One region of the Micromonospora sp. NPDC000207 genome, then DNA from elsewhere that is predicted to be linked to it. Evidence: riboswitches for the same ligand, from Rfam matches in the RefSeq annotation. Region 1 holds a riboswitch; each other region holds the start of a gene.
The links. A riboswitch is a leader RNA that binds a small molecule or an ion and turns the genes downstream of it on or off. The one in region 1 is predicted to bind cobalamin.

Region 1 (3,267 bases):
AGGAACGGGGCCTTGGTCCGGCTGGACTCCACCACCCCGATCCGGTCCTCCGGCTGCAGCCGGGCCGAGGGGCGGTCCACCCGTCGACCGTTGACGGTGACGTGACGGTGGGTGACGAGCTGGCGGGCCGCGTAGATGGTCCGGGCGAAGCCGGCCCGCAGGACGAGGGCGTCGAGGCGGCACTCCAGGTCGACGACCAGCTCCTCGCCGGTCTTGCCGGGCCGGCGTACCGCCCTGTCGAACGCCCGCCGCAGTTGCCCCTCGCGCAGGTCGTACTGGGCCCGCAGGCGCTGCTTTTCGAGCAGCCGGACCTTGTAGTTGCTCTCTGTCCTGCGGGCGGCCCGGCCGTGCACTCCGGGCGGGTACGGGCGGCGTTCGAAGTACTGCACGCACTTGGGGGTCAGCGGGATACCGAGTCGGCGGGACCGCTTGATCTTCGGGCGGGACTGGTTCATCATCACCTCTCAACTAAGGTAAGCCTAACCTAATCGGAGGTGGTGGAGTTGGGCAAGATCCAGCAATCCCCGGCGATCGTCGACACCCCGGCAGTGCGGCTGCACGCGCTGCTGGCCCGCGCCGACTCGCTGACCCTGCACACCCCGCACCACCGGGCCGAGCTGTTCGCCCGACACGCCGTGACGCAGGCCGGTGGGCTCCGGCTCACCCTCCCGGCGGCGGCCGGTCTGGCCCGGCACCTCGTCGACGTCGGGGAGGTGCCGGCCCGGGTGGAGTTCGCCGAGCTGGGTACCGGCCGGACCGGTGACCGGGTGCGCGCCCGCGCCGCCCTGCTCGGGTGGCTCACCCCCGACGCACTCCACGGCGACGACCTGGTGGCGCACCTCGACCTCGCCTCCGCCGACCTCGTCGACCCGGACGGGGCGGAGGAGGTCGACCCGGACGAGTTCCGTGCCGCAGCCGGCTGTCCGCCCGACCCCTCGGGCCGCTACTGCACATAGGTTGCAACAGCCTCCCTGTGGCGGTATTCATGAGGGGGGATGCCGTTCGGTGTGGACGCTGCCGGACGACACACCCGGCCACCCCGGCGCTTGCGATGATCCGAGCCTCCGCCGGGGTGGCCACTCCGCTTCGCCGCAGCCCTGCGACGACCTCGACACGCCCGGACCCGACATGTTGGGTGTGACAATGCTGCGCTCCCTATATATGGTGTCGAGCGCAGCTGGTTCGGCCGTTCATCCCGAGCGGACGAGGCAAGAGGGAACCCGGTGGGAATCCGGGACTGCCCCGCAGCGGTGAGTGGGAACGACCGCCGTCATCAGCACTGGGCCGACACCGGCCTGGGAAGCGACGGCCAGTAGGAGACCGGTGATCCCGGCCAGGCCCGCGAGTCCGAAGACCTGCCAGCGCGCCGCGTACCCCGCAGTGGGTGGGCGGCGGTCCGAGGCCGCGTGGGACGGCCGACGCCCTCGCGAGCCCGCGTCGACACCGGCGTGCGTCCGCCGGTGTCCGTCCCGTGCTGCTGTCGGACCCTCCGGTCTCGAACTCGCGAGGAGTCAGTGGTGACAGTCACCGAGATGTTCCCGGCCGCCGCCGTCGGCGAGTCCGACCCGTCCGGGCCACGACGGGTCCGGGTCCGCACCCGTGACGGCGCCGTCGACCTGGTCGACGCCGGCCAGATCGCCCACTCGGTACGCCGGTGGGCCGCCGACCTGACCGACGTCGACCCGATGCGGGTGGCCACCCGTACCGTCGAGGGCCTCTACGACGGCGCGAGCAGCGACGAGGTCGACCGCCTCGTGGTGCAGACCGCGGCCGAGCTGATCGGCACCGAACCGCAGTACTCCCGGCTCGCCGCCCGGCTGCTGGCCGCCGAGGTCGGCACGGAGGTCCGGGGGCAGGGGCTGGCGACCTTCAGTCAGGCCGTCGCCCACGGCCACACCCTCGGCCTGATCGGCGACGACACGGCGCGGTTCGTCGCCACCCACGCCGACGTCCTCGACGCGGCCGTCGACGACGCCGGTGACCTGCGCTTCGAGTACTTCGGACTGCGCACCGTGTACGACCGCTACCTGCTCCGCCACCCGACCGGCCGGCAGGTGGTGGAGACCCCGCAGTACTGGTTGCTGCGGGTGGCCTGCGGGCTGTCCCAGGAGCCGGGGGAGGCCGTCGAGTTCTACCGACTCATGTCGAGCCTGGCCTACCTGCCCAGCTCACCGACGCTGTTCAACTCCGGCACCGCGCACACCCAGATGTCCTCCTGCTACCTGGTCGACTCTCCGCGTGACGAACTCGACTCCATCTACCAGCGCTACGCCCAGGTCGCGAACCTGTCGAAGTTCGCCGGTGGCATCGGCATCGGGTTCTCCCGGGTCCGCTCCCGGGGCGCGCTGATCCGGGGCACCAACGGCCGCTCCAACGGGATCGTGCCGTGGCTGCGCACCCTGGACGCCAGCGTCGCGGCGGTCAACCAGGGCGGCCGGCGCAAGGGCGCGGCCTGCGTCTACCTGGAGCCGTGGCACCCCGACATCGAGGAGTTCCTGCAGCTGCGGGACAACACCGGCGAGGACGCCCGTCGGACCCACAACCTGAACCTGGCCAACTGGATCCCGGACGAGTTCATGCGCCGGGTCGAGGACGACGGGATCTGGTCGCTGTTCGACCCGGACGAGGTCCCCGGCCTGTCCGACCTGTGGGGGGCGGAGTTCGAGGCCGCGTACCGGGCCGCCGAGGCCGAGGGCCGCTACGTGCGTCAGCTGCCCGCCCGGGAGCTGTACGGCAAGATGATGCGGACCCTGGCCCAGACCGGCAACGGGTGGATGACGTTCAAGGACGCCTCGAACCGGCTGTGCAACCAGACCGCCGAGCCCGGCAACGTCGTGCACCTGTCCAACCTGTGCACCGAGATCATCGAGGTGTCCAGCGACTCCGAGACCGCCGTCTGCAACCTCGGCTCGGTCAACCTCGCCGCCCACCTCGCCGACGGGGACCTGGACTGGGCGAAGCTGCGCGCCACGGTGCGGACCGCCGTCACCTTCCTGGACCGGGTCATCGACATCAACTACTACCCGACTCCCCAGGCGGCGGCGAGCAACCCCCGCTGGCGTCCGGTGGGGCTGGGCATGATGGGCCTGCAGGACGTCTTCTTCGCCCTGCGGCTGCCCTTCGACTCGCCGGAGGCCAAGGAACTGTCCACCCGGATCGGTGAGGAGCTGTACCTCACCGCCCTGGAGACCTCGGCCGGACTGGCCGAGCGCTTCGGCCCGCACCCGGCCTTCGCCGAGACCCGGGCCGCCCGGGGACAGCTGCAAC
Region 2 (3,267 bases), on a different contig from region 1:
GACGTCGATCTCCCGCCGGTGCAGGAGCACCACCGCCACGGTGATCACGAAGTACGGCAGGACCATCCGGACGTCGCCCCACCCGGCGGTGGCCAGCCGGCCCAGCAACCACGAGTAGACCTGCTGGATGCTGTCGGCGTTGCGTTGCAGCAGGTAGGTCTGGCCGGCGGAGAGGAACGCGGAGACCGCCACCCCGGCCAGGATCAGCGTCACCGGTGACCGGTGGCGGCCCTGTGCCGAACCGAGCAGGTACGTCATCAGGACCGCACCGAGCGCCCCGCCGAACGCGGCCAGGGGGACGGTCACCGGCATCGCGCCGAGGGCCGCGCCCCCGAGGGCGATGACCGTGGTGACCGCCAGTCCCGCACCGGCGGCCACCCCCAGCAGGTACGGGTCGGCCAGCGGGTTGCGGAACACCCCCTGGTAGCAGCCGCCGGCCAGGGCGAGCAGCCCGCCGACGAGAAGACCGAGCACCGCCCGGGGGAGCCGCAGCTCGGTGACGATGGCGATCTCCCGTTCGGAGAGGCCACTGTCGAGGCGTACGCCGGGGATCAGGTTGAGCAGTTCCGCCGCGACGCTGAGCGGGGGAAGGCTGACCGGGCCGAGGGACACCCCGACGACGAGCGCCACGGCGACGGCGACCAGGCCGGCGACCAACCAGCCCGGCCGCAACCCGGCCGGCGCGCCGCCGGGTCGGGCGGGCACGCCGGACCGGGTCGTCGCACCGGGCCGGTGGGTCATGTCGGAGTGGAGGGTCAGGCCGGGACCTTGGCGACCGCGTCCACGATCGCCCGCAGCAGGTCGACCACGCGCGGACCCCAGCGCGAGGCGACGTCGTCGTCGAGGGCGACGATCTGGTTGTTCTTCACGGCGGTCAGCCCGGACCAGCCGCTACGCTCCTTGACCGTCTCCGCCGACTGCTGGCAGCACTTGGTGTCGGCCAGGAAGATGAAGTCCGGGTCGGCCTGGACGATGACCTCCTGGGACAGCTGCGGGTAGCCGCCCTGCTTGCCGTCCGGGTCCGCGGCGTCGGCGATGTTCTCCAGACCCACCTGGCTGTAGAGCGAGCCGATGAAGGTCTTGCTGGTGGCGGAGTAGAGCTCCGGTCCCAGCTCGTGGAAGTAGGTCAGCTTCTCGGCACGCTGCGGCAGGTCAGCGACCAGCTTGGCGATGTCGTCGCGCATCCGCTTGGTGACGTCGGCGGCGCCGTCGGCGTTGCCGGTGAGGGTCCCGAGGTCGGTGATCTGCTGGTACGAGTCGTCCAGAGTGGTCGCCGCCGGGGCCAGGAAGACCGGGATCTTCAGCGTGGTCAGCTGATCCACGATCTTGTTCATGTCGTTGGAGAGGACCACCAGGTCCGGATTCTTCCCGGCGATCGCCTCGGCGTTCGGCTGGAAGCCGGACAGGTCGGTCTTCGGTGCCTCGGCCGGGTGGTTCGACTGGTCGTCGACGGCGGTGACCTGGTCACCGGCCCCGATGGCGAAGAGCATCTCGGTGGCGGTCGCGGAGAGCGAGACGATCCGTTCGGGCCGCGCGTCGAGGGTCAGCTCCCCGACTGTCACCGGGTAGGCGGACCCGTTGCCGGGGCTGGGCGCTGTGGTGGGCTCGTCGGAGTTCTGTGCGCAGCCGGCGAGGGCGAGCGCGACGGCCGCGGTCACCGCCGCGAAGATCCGAGGGGTACGTCTGGACATCGGTGGTGCCTCCTGTCGGCCGAGGAGCCTGGTGCTTCGCCGACAGGGCAGAGGGTGGCCGCCGTCCGCGAGGCGCCCTTCCTCGAGAGCGCGGGTCGCGACCGTGCCGTAGGCGACCTGGCTCGTCCCCGCACGCGGTACGGACGGGGCATCACAGTTGCGGGACAGCTCCGGTTTCACACCGGCTTCGCTGCGGGACGGTCGCTAGCACCGTAGCGCACCTCCGGCCGACTTCGTTACCGCAGGTGGCACCGGGTGACGTGCGCTGCACCACCCCGAAAGGTCGGGAGGGGCCCCTCCGCTGACGAGGGACCCCTCCTCACTCGGTCAGCAGTACTGGGCCTGCTTGCCGATGGCCCGGTACGGGCAGTCGGCGTACTCGCTGAGCAGCAGGACAGCGGTCCGGTTACGCGAGGTCTGGGCCGGGATCACCTCGTCGGGCGGGTAGAAGCCGCCCCCCGAGGCGGAGCCGGGGTACATCTCGAAGGTGTACGCCCAGATCCCGTGCTGCCCCCACATCCAGTCGATGCTGTCCCCGTCGGTGACGTACAGGTCGCTGGACTGTTCCGGGGTGTACCCGTTGGTGGCGGCCATCTGCTGGCCCAGTGTCGCGAAGGTGTTGTACTGGTCGGCCGTCATCCCGGTGGGGGTGTTGGCGGTCGTCCAGCCGAACGGCCAGAGCACCAGCTGGGAGTAGGTGTGGAAGTCGATGTTGGCCTTGATCTGCTGGACCCCGCCGACGACCCGGCTGTTGACGAAGTTGCGCAGGGCTGCGGTCTCCGGCGCGGAGAAGGCCGACGGACCCCGGTAGGTGTCCGAGGCGGGGGATCCGGACGATCCGCCGCAGCAGCCCCACCGGTACGACCAGTTGCGGTTGAGGTCGGTGCCGACGAAGGACGAGCCGCTGTTCGGCTGCCGGTTCTTCCGCCAGGACCGGTACGACCCGGTGGCGATGTCGTACTCGCTGCCGTCGGGGTTGACAGTCGGGACGATCCAGATCTCCCGGGTGTTGACGATGTTGGTGACCCGGGTGTCCGAACCGTACGAGTCGGTGAAGAGGTTCAGCAGGTAGATCGCCATCTCCACGGTGAGGTGCTCGCGGGCGTGCTGCTGGGAGTTGAACAGGATCTCCGGCTCGTTCTCGTCGGTGGCGACGTTGTCGGAGATCTTCACCGCCATCAGGTCCCGACCCTGGTACGACGACCCGATGCTGATCTTGCGGGCGATGGTCGGGTGGTCGGCGACCACCTTGTTCACCACCGCCGTCAACTCCGCGTAGTCGTGGTAGTTGCTGTCGGCGGCCGGGAAGCCCATCGTGCTGAAGTCGTCGCCGTGGTCGTGGCCGTGCTCGCCGGCGGTGGGGACCGCCTCCAACCGGAAGCCCAGCCGGGTGATCTGGGCCGCCTCCGCTCGGGTGGCCGAGACGTGCAGCACCCCGTGCTCGACGAAGTCGATGGCGGCTCCGGTCCCGGCGACGGCGTTGCGGTCGGCGATCGTACGGGGTCCGAGCACCCGGTACTCGACGGTGGCCGATCCGGTGTCGCGGTCGGGGGAGGGCCGGGCGGAGACCGGCGCG
Region 3 (3,267 bases), on a different contig from region 1:
CTGCCGACCGTCTCACCCCGGCCCGGGGTGGCGGCGAAGGTGACCACGTCGGGGAGGGGACCCTCGGGCAGGGCCGCCGCCTCGGCGGCGACGAGGTGGGCGTACGCCTGGGGGCTGCGGCGGACCGTCTGCGCCGCGTTGTTGATCAGGATGTCGAGTGGTCCCTGGGCGCTGACCGAGTCGGCCAGGGCGATCACCTGGGCGGGGTCGCGCAGGTCGATCCCGACGACACGCAGCCGGTGCAGCCAGTCCGCGCTGTCGGGCATCGCGGCGAACCGGCGGACCGCGTCGTGCGGGAAGCGGGTCGTCACGGTGGTGTGCGCGCCGTCGCGCAGCAGCCGCAGTGCGATGTACATGCCGATCTTCGCCCGGCCCCCGGTGAGCAGCGCCCGTCGGCCGGTCAGGTCGGTACGGGCGTCGCGGCGTTCCCGGTTCGTGGCGGCGCAGGTGGGGCAGAGTTGGTGGTAGAAGGCGTCCACCTCGCGGTAGCGCTGCTTGCAGACGTAGCAGCCCCGTGGCTGGTGCAGGACCCCGGCGGTGGTGCCGGTGGTGGGTGAGGCGAGCGGGATGCCCTGGGTCTCGTCGTCGATGCGGCCCGGTGCGCCGGTGGCGGTGGCGGCGGTCACTGCGAGGTCGGCGGTCAGGATCTCCTCCCGGCGTCGCGTCCGCCGCTGCTGCTTGATCGTCTTGTAGAGCCCGGCGGTGGCCCGCTGGACCCGTACCACGTCCGGGTGGTCGGGAGGCAGGTCCGCCAGGTCCTCGATGACGCGCAGGCAGGTCTCCAGCCGGCTCTGGTCGATGCCGTCCGGGCCGCCGTCGAGGGTGTTGTCCGCTGTCATGCCGCTGATGTCCCGATCCCGTCCCTGCGCCGGGGCTGTCCGGCCCACCCGTGAAGTCCGACCCGAAACTGTACGCACCACACGGGCGGTGCCGCACCCCGCCTCCGTCCACCAGCCCGGCCCCGCCGGGTGGCATCGACGGGGACCGGTGCCGCCCGCCCCCCGCAGGTCCCCACGACTTAGGTCAGCCTTCGCTGAGTTTGGTCACTCCGTTCGGCATCTGATTAGGTATGCCTAACCTAACTTCATGCCGGAGGAAGTCTGATGACGTCGACACCCCTAGCCCACGGCGACCTCCTCGACGAGGTCGTCATCACCACCGAGGCCGACGTCGACGCGCTCACCGAGGTCTACCACCGGGTCCACGCCGAGGACCTCCACCTCCTCGATCACAGCACCCCGTCGGCGAGCGACCGGATCCGGTGGACGGTCGAGGCCGACGGCTTCGAGGGGGCACTCGGCTATGTCGCCGGTGAACTCGTCGGGGCGGTGCTGGGCTGTCCACTGCCGCCGGAGACGCTGTGGTGGCGCGACCTGACCTCGGTCACCGACACCGCCCTCACCGCCGAGTGGCCGAACCGGACCTTCGCCGTGTGCGAGGCGTTCGTCCTGCCCGAGTTCCGTCGCCACCGCCTGGGTGTCCGGATGACGACCGACCTGCTGGACCGCCGTGGTGAGGAGCGGGTCACCCTCGCCGTCACCGAGACCAACACCCGGGTCTGGCACGCGCTGCAACGCCTGCGCTTCCAGCACGTCGGCGACCTCGTTCCCTTCCCGGGCTGGCGGTCACACCGGATGCTGGTACGGTCCCTACCGCTGTCCGCCTCCCGGTGACAGGCCGGGCCGCCGCGACGGATGTCGCATTGACATCCGCTGCTGCGGCAGACGAGACTGACGCGACAACTGCACACCTGCGCGTACGTGCGGGGGAAGTCCGGTCGAAGTCCGGCGCTGGCCCGCAACGGTAGGCCACCGAGGAGGGACCTCCTCGGTGACGAGCCCGAATACCCGCCGTGCCCGCGATGTTCCCGCTCCTCACCCGTCGTGGCCCACGGGTCGGAGGCCGACCGGCTCTGCCCCGCGCAGGCCGGGCCGGGTTTCGACGTCCGCCGGGCCGGAAAGGCGCGTCCGATGGTCGCCCGCCCGAGCCGGCACCGCCTGCTCACCCTGCCCAGCGCGGTGCTCACCGCCTTCACCCTCACCCTCGGCGTCGCCGCGCCCGCCGGTGCCGCGCCCGCAGCGCCCCCCGCCGACGTGGCAGCCGTCCAGGCCGTGGCCCCCCGCCCGGCCGCCGCCGCCGGCTGGCTGGCACGCCAACTCGTCGACGGGGAACGCTTCGAGGCGGTCTTCGGTGGTGTCGCCTACCCCGACGCGGGGCTGACCCTCGACGCCGTCCTCGCGTTCGCCGCCGCCGGGGTCGCCGACGACTACGGCGCGGACGCCCTGGACTGGGTCACCCGGGCGGACATCCGCGACGGGTACCTCGGCGACGGGGGCACCGAGGCCTACGTCGGTGCCACCGCCAAGCTCGCCCTCACCGTCGCCGTACGCGGCGACGACCCCACCGACGTGGGTGGAGTGGACCTGGTCAGCCGGTTGCAGTCGCTCCAGGCGACCGACGGCCGGTTCAGCGACCGGTCCGCGTACGGCGACTACAGCAACACCTTCAGCCAGTCCTTCGCCATCCTCGCCCTGACCCGTACCCCGCAGGGCGCACCGGGCACCGCCGCCCAGTGGCTGGCCGGGATCCGGTGTGCCGACGGCGGCTACCCGGTGGTGGCCGCCCAGGCGACCTGTGTCTCCGACGTGGACGCCACCGCCCTGGCCGTGCAGGCGCTGCGCGCCGCCGGTCGGTCCGCCGACGCCACCGCCGGTCTGCACTGGCTGCTGTCGGTCCAACGCACCGACGGAAGCTTCCCCAACGCCGACGGGCTGTCCAACGCCAACAGCACCGGCCTGGCCGCGCAGGCCCTCCGCGACGGCGGTCGGCCGCTGGCCTGGCTGCGGGCCCGGATCCACCTCGCCGGGCTCCAGGTCGGCTGCTCCGGGACCCCCACCGACCGGGGGGCGATCGACTTCGACGGCGGCTCCTTCGACCCGGCCACCGCCGTCCGGGCCACCACCCAGGCCGTCCTCGGCCTGACCGGCACCGGGTACGCCCACCTGTCCACCACCACCGCGACGCCGGGCGCACCCAGCCTGCCCTGCCTCTGACCCTCGAAGGAGCCCACATGTCCAGTGCCCTCTCCACCACCCGCAGGCGACTGGCCGGTCTGATCGCCGCAGCCGTCGTCGCCGTCGGCCTGGTCGCCGCCGACCCCGCTCCCCAGGCCGCCCAGGCCGCCCCCTGCACCGGCACCACCGGCGTCACCGTCGTGGTCGACTACGGTCCCCTCGGCGGCGGGGTCCAGGTCGGCTGTCACGTCGG

Region 2: linked by a shared signal. The riboswitch ahead of ABT336_RS00860 (ABC transporter substrate-binding protein) and the one ahead of ABT336_RS09415 (ribonucleoside-diphosphate reductase subunit alpha) in region 1 are both predicted to bind cobalamin.
Region 3: linked by a shared signal. The riboswitch ahead of ABT336_RS25575 (prenyltransferase/squalene oxidase repeat-containing protein) and the one ahead of ABT336_RS09415 (ribonucleoside-diphosphate reductase subunit alpha) in region 1 are both predicted to bind cobalamin.

The regions. Positions count from the first base shown of each region.
Region 1 is NZ_JBEPEQ010000027.1:11,331-14,597, forward strand. It holds gene rpsD (30S ribosomal protein S4) at 1-455, opposite strand, end outside; gene ABT336_RS09410 (hypothetical protein) at 495-956, shown strand; cobalamin riboswitch at 1,162-1,377, shown strand; gene ABT336_RS09415 (ribonucleoside-diphosphate reductase subunit alpha) at 1,533-3,267, shown strand, end outside.
Region 2 is NZ_JBEPEQ010000001.1:153,483-156,749, forward strand. It holds gene ABT336_RS00855 (FecCD family ABC transporter permease) at 1-741, opposite strand, end outside; gene ABT336_RS00860 (ABC transporter substrate-binding protein) at 756-1,691, opposite strand; cobalamin riboswitch at 1,786-1,931, opposite strand; partial or broken gene ABT336_RS00865 (M14 family metallopeptidase) at 2,022-3,267, opposite strand, start outside.
Region 3 is NZ_JBEPEQ010000162.1:3,636-6,902, reverse strand. It holds gene ABT336_RS25585 (SDR family NAD(P)-dependent oxidoreductase) at 1-839, opposite strand, end outside; gene ABT336_RS25580 (GNAT family N-acetyltransferase) at 1,104-1,673, shown strand; cobalamin riboswitch at 1,702-1,869, shown strand; gene ABT336_RS25575 (prenyltransferase/squalene oxidase repeat-containing protein) at 1,884-3,053, shown strand; gene ABT336_RS25570 (SCO2322-related protein) at 3,071-3,267, shown strand, end outside.